Regions from separate parts of the Bacillus sp. GbtcB14 genome, predicted to be linked through region 2. Evidence: predicted binding sites of a transcription regulator. Region 2 holds the regulator's gene; the other holds the start of a gene.
What was found. The regulator Rex, encoded in region 2, represses fermentation and respiration genes when NADH is low (regulators of the CRP and FNR family bind a similar motif). The targets are predictions, from matches to a motif close to TTGTGAAATATTTCACAA.

Region 1 (3,214 bases), on a different contig from region 2:
GCTAACGATAAAAGGAGTTATTCTTTTACATAGAGAACGATACTATAATAGGATTCATTTTGAATAAAGGGAATGAATAGAAGTAGGAGGAAAAGATGGGTAGAAAAACAAGAGAAGAAATGATCATTGAAACACGTGCAAAATTGCTGAGTGCAGCAAGAGAGGCTTTTGGTACAGTTGGATATGTAAACACGTCTATGGATGATTTTACAGCATCTGTCGGTTTAACACGTGGTGCAATTTATCATCATTTTGGTGATAAAAAAGGATTGTTAGAAGCGGTTGTAAAAGAAATTGATATGGAAATGGATAATAAATTAAGAAAAGTATCAGATGAGGCGGAAGGAAAATGGGAAGGGTTTGTTGGGCGTTGTCGTGCGTATTTATCAATGGCACTTAATCCAGAAATTCAGCGAATTGTACTTCGTGATGCACCAGCAGTATTAGGGACTAGTTATTATCAATCATCACAGTCACAATGTTTAGTGACGATGGCGGAGATGCTTCAGCAACTAATGAAGGACTGTATTATTGAAAACACGGATTGTGAAGCATTAGCAAGATTCATAAATGGTGGACTAGTGGACCTTGCTTGTTGGATTGCGAATTCTGAAGATGCAGAGATGCATTTGTCTAAAGCTTTGCGTAGCCTATCACTTATATTGAATGGTTTATTACTAGAAAAGAATGCATGATTTTAACTGATATTTTTTATTAATATACGGTAATGGTTAAAAGGGAGGTGTTAAAGAATATGCTAATCGATTTATTTCACTGTATTCTATATAGGCCAACTAACATCCATTTTGTAAGGGGATAATGTGTTAGTTTAATCTTATAATACGATTTCTTTTTCGACTATTAGGATTTGGATTATAAAAAATGAATGTAGTTACAGGGAGTAATCGAATCACACTATTTTTATTCACAATCTAAAGAAAACGCCTCCATTGAAATTGATTCCACACCTATTCCAATAACTTTACACTTTATGTGAAAAAGTTCACAAATAGGTCATAATTTGTGAAGTAATTCACAATGATACATGCTACAATATGAGTGTAAAGAAGTTAAACAACATTAAATTAGTATTTTAATTAATTACTTAAACAATCATAAAAAATAGATGTGAACAATAGAGAGGGGAAATTAACATGAAAAAAGGTATCAATCGTGTAGTATTAGTAGGAACAGGAGCTGTAGGTTGTAGTTATGCTTACTCAATGATTAACCAAGGTGTAGCTGAAGAATTTGTACTTGTAGATGTTAATGAAGCAAAAGCAGAAGGAGAAGCAATGGACTTAAGCCATGCGGTACCATTTTCTCCAGCAGCAACAAAAGTTTGGAGCGGTAGCTATGCAGATTGTAAAGATGCAGATTTAGTTGTTATCACTGCTGGATTACCACAAAAGCCAGGTGAAACTCGTCTAGACTTAGTTGAGAAAAATACAAAGATCTTTAAACAAATCGTTCGCGGTATTATGGATAGCGGATTCGATGGAATCTTCTTAATCGCAACAAACCCAGTTGACATTTTAACTTACGTAACTTGGAAAGAATCTGGATTACCAAAAGAGCGCGTAATCGGTTCTGGTACTACTTTAGACTCTGCTCGTTTCCGTTACATGTTAGGTGACTACTTAGATGTAGATCCACGTAACGTTCATGCTTACATCGTTGGTGAGCACGGTGACACTGAACTTCCAGTATGGAGCCACGCTACTGTAGGTGTACAAAAACTAGAAACAATCTTAGCTAACAACGAGCAGTACAATCAAGAAGACTTAGATAAAATCTTCGAAAATGTTCGTGATGCAGCTTACCATATCATCGAGCGTAAAGGCGCAACTTACTACGGAATCGGTATGTCACTACTTCGTGTAACTAAAGCAATCTTAAGCAACGAGAACAGCGTATTAACTGTATCTGCATACCTTGAAGGTCAGTATGGTGAGAAAGATGCTTACGTAGGTGTTCCAGCTGTTATTAACCGCCAAGGTGTACGTGAAATCGTAGAACTTGAGCTAAATGAAGAAGAAAAAGTGAAATTCGCTCATTCTGTAAAAGTATTAAAAGAAACAATGGCACCAGTACTATAATAATCGCTAAATAATTCAGAGGCGGGAAACTGCTTCCTACCTCTGAGTTTTTATATAATTTAATATAAATTCCTTTTCCGGTTTCCCTTGTATATCCCCAATATACCCCTTTTGCTGGATAAGGGTCGTTTATAGAAAAGAGCACTCTACTTTATATAGAGTGCTCTTTATTATTATCATTTTTTAGGAGTTAATCCTAATTTCTTTAAAATATCTGCAAGTGTACCGCTTTTTGATTTTTCAACAGGTGTTTGTGATTTAGATGCATCAGGACCTTTCTTCAAGAAGTTCTTTTCAACGAAGCGAATATCTTTTTCGTCAACAATGCCATCTTTGTTAAGGTCGCCGTCTTTTACAGATAGTCCTTTTTTACCATAGTTGCTAGCAATAATTTCTGCATCTTTCATATCAATTACTTTATCACCATTTACATCACCTGCAAGGTTTTCATCAAAGCGTGCATAATAATATTGGCCAAGTAGCTTACCATCTTTCTCAGTACCTAATTTCGTTGTTAGTCGGCTTGTTAAATGTCCTGGAACCTCTACGTATAAGTTGTAGTCGCGTTTATTAACAGGTAGTCCATTTAGTTTAAAGTAACCGTATTTATCAAGTGAGCCTTCAAACTTATGACGGTAAGAATCAGTCGCATATACTTTTACGCCAAGCTTTGTATAATCGAACTTTTCATCTAAATATCCACGTTCATTTAAGAATGCACCAGGTTTAATATTTCCTTCTACTAGTGAGTTTAAGGACATTACTGAGAATGATTGATCTTGAAGGACACGCATTCTATTTGGCTCTGTTTCTCCTGGTTTCCAGTATACAAACACTGCTGACTCTAATTGAGCATTTGCTTCATAAAACTCATCGTTTTCTACTTTGAACGTTACATCAATGAACGGGAAATCACCATCTAATCCAGCAAAGTTTTTGTCATCGATAGCACCGCCAACCGTAACAGAGCCTGCTTCTAGTTTCGGTTCATTTACTTTTGCCGTTATCCCTTTTTCAGAAAGGAGCTTTTCAAAAGTAGGATTCAATTTCGCATTTGCAAATTTGAAGTTCTTCTCTAGGAATTTCACGTTAAATTCCCCAGCAACAAATTGTTT
Region 2 (3,214 bases):
CATGTGAGACAAATAGAAGGGTGCCTGGATAATCAATTAAAGCATTCTCCAAAATCTCTTTACTATTTAAATCAAGATGGTTCGTAGGTTCATCTAGAATTAATAAATTCGATTTTTGCATCATAAGTTTTGCAAGAGCTAATCGAGCTTTTTGTCCACCACTAAGAGAAGATACTGGTTTTAGTACATCATCTCCTGTGAATAAGAAGTTACCTAATATCGTGCGAATTTCTTTTTCGGGCTGCAATGGATATTCATCCCATAACTCATTTAAAACTCGCTTAGAAGATGTTAAGTTCGCTTGTTCTTGATCATAATAACCAACAGATACATTGGATCCAAAAGAAACATTACCATTTAATAGTGGTAACTTATTCACAAGTGATTTTAATAATGTGGATTTCCCAATTCCGTTTGGACCAACTAAAGCAACGCTATCCCCGCGAGTTAAGCGCATAGTTACATGTTCAATAATAGGATCCTCATCATAGCCGATAGTTGCATCCTTTACTTGTAAAACATCATTTCCACTTTGTTTTTCGATATCGAAGTGGAAGGATGCTGACTTAGAATCACCTAATGGTCTAGTCAATAATTCCATTCTATCTAATTGTTTACGACGGCTTTGCGCACGTTTTGTCGTAGATGCGCGAGCTATATTTTTTTGAACGAAATCCTCAAGCTTAGCGATTTCATCTTGTTGTTTTTCATAACGTTTCATGTCTTGCTCGTATAATGCTGATTTTAAGTCTAAATATTTACTGTAGTTACCAACAAATCGTCTGCTTTCTTTATTCGAAATTTCATATACTTGTGTAACGAGTTTATCTAAGAAATAACGGTCATGAGAAACGATTAGTATTGCGCCAGGATAGCCTTGTAAATATTGTTCAAGCCATGTCAATGTTTCGATGTCTAAATGGTTTGTAGGCTCGTCCAAAATAAGTAGGTCTGGTTTCGTTAATAATAATTTACCGAGAGCTAATCTTGTTTTTTGTCCACCGCTTAATGTAGAAATCGTCGTCTGGTGCGTTTCAACTGGGAAGCCAAGACCACTTAAAATCGAGCGAATATCTGCTTCGTACTGATATCCACCTTGATCTTTATAATCTAATTGTAATTGGTCATAGTCAGCTAATAATCTTTCATATGTAGCCTCGTTTGAAAAGTTTTCTTCTTTTCCCATCTCTTGCTCTAGCCTTCGAAGTTTTGTCTCCATTTGTTGCAAGTGTGTAAAGACGGTTAACATTTCATCCCAAATTGTTAAAGACGTTTCTAACCCGGTATTCTGAGCTAAATATCCGATTGAGACATCTTTCGGTTTTATAATTTCGCCACCATCATGGGATAGCTCACCAGCTATTATTTTTAATAATGTAGATTTTCCGGCTCCATTTCGTCCGACTAATGCGATACGATCTTTCGTTTGAACTTCTAATTTTATGTTTGCAAGAATCGTTTCTGCACCGTATAATTTCGTAAGCGCGTTTACTTGTAATAAAATCAATGTTTTCACCTCAAATAATTTCTTAACTTTGCCATGTTTATATTTCTCAATCATACTAAAAATAGTGTATAGTTTAAAATAAAGAGAGAATACTTCTTCTCTTTATTATACAGGGAAATTCATGAGTGCTAAACTTCTGTATTTGATTCAAGTATATGAATAAAGATAGGAAGAGAGGAGAGGTTATATGGATCAGCAAAAAATTCCACAGGCCACTGCCAAACGATTGCCTCTATACTATCGATTTATCCAAAACTTATCTCTTTCTGGTAAGCAACGTGTTTCATCAGCCGAATTGAGCGAAGCGGTAAAAGTTGATTCCGCAACGATTCGAAGAGATTTTTCATATTTTGGAGCGTTAGGGAAAAAAGGTTATGGATATAACGTAAATTATTTATTATCATTTTTCCGTGAAACACTCGACCAAGATGATATAACACGTGTAGCGCTTATTGGAGTAGGTAATTTAGGGACCGCTTTCTTACATTATAATTTCACGAAAAACAATAATACAAAAATTGAAATGGCGTTTGATGTTAGTGAAGAGAAAGTCGGGACAGAAATCGGGGGCATTCCTGTATATCATTTAGATGAATTAGAAGAACGTTTATCAACTGATATACAAGTGGCAATATTAACAGTACCCGCTACAGTAGCACAATCTGTAGCAGATAGATTGGCAGAAACGAATGTGCATGGTATTTTAAATTTCACACCAGCACGCTTAAATGTGTCAGACAATATAAGAATTCATCATATTGATTTAGCAGTAGAGCTACAAACACTGGTTTACTTTTTGAAGAATTATCCACAATAAAACGCAGAGGAAGCAACCTCTGCGTTTTATTATTGTTTTTTCTTTGTGAATTTAACTAAGATAAGGCGAAGTGCCAAATTAAAATCAATTGTTGCCATAACTGCGAATAGTATTGTCCACATATTCCAGATTGTATCTGTTACGTTCGTAATGGCGAAGCGTGTAAAGATACATCCTAGAAGGAAGTACAATGCAGCCATGAACAATGGTGAGTTTCTCATACTAAAAATCCTCCGATAAAGCCTTGCATTTTTTCAGCTTCTTTAATCATTTCTTGAATTTGTTCATTGCTCATTAAAACTTGAGCAACTGCAACTAATGTATTCATTGCGACATGAGCTGCGATAGGGACGATAATACGCTTCGTTTTTACATATAAAAAGGCGAATACGAGTCCCATAGAAGTGTATACCAATAAGTGAGTGAAATCAAAATGAATTGCTGCGAATACGAGAGAACTAATGATAGCAGCAATAAAGAAGTTAAACTTCTTATAAAGTGTACCAAATAAAATTTTTCTAAATACGATTTCTTCCAAAATAGGTCCTATTATAGAGATGACGATAAGGAACCAAGGTGTCGTTCTAGCGATATCCATAAGTCTCGCTGTATTTTCTGATCCAGGTTTAATTCCTAATACACGCATTTCTATCATACCGGCAATACTTTGTGAGAAAAATGCTAGGAAGAACCCGATAAAAATCCAACCAATCGTAGCTGGAACAGTAGAGCGCGTTGTATCTAAACGTCTGTCACGAATATCTGTTCTAAGTAACCAAAGTACGATACATAATGCAATAAAGAAGCTAATGATTGCCCAGTGGCCAGTTATGAGTTGAAATTTCTCTTCTCTAGTAAATCCCCTGTTATCATAAAGTCCAGTTTTCAGC

Region 1: a site for Rex is predicted at 1,022-1,039, ahead of KVT31_RS22475 (L-lactate dehydrogenase). Genes of this name have one in related genera too.

Annotation. Positions count from the first base shown of each region.
Region 1 covers NZ_JAGXJT010000009.1:1,865-5,078, forward strand. The annotation lists gene KVT31_RS22470 (TetR/AcrR family transcriptional regulator) at 96-695, shown strand; gene KVT31_RS22475 (L-lactate dehydrogenase) at 1,155-2,099, shown strand; gene KVT31_RS22480 (S8 family serine peptidase) at 2,276-3,214, opposite strand, start outside.
Region 2 covers NZ_JAGXJT010000027.1:3,715-6,928, forward strand. The annotation lists gene KVT31_RS28800 (ABC-F family ATP-binding cassette domain-containing protein) at 1-1,507, opposite strand, end outside; gene KVT31_RS28805 (redox-sensing transcriptional repressor Rex) at 1,695-2,324, shown strand; gene KVT31_RS28810 (YdiK family protein) at 2,354-2,545, opposite strand; gene KVT31_RS28815 (CPBP family intramembrane glutamic endopeptidase) at 2,542-3,214, opposite strand, start outside.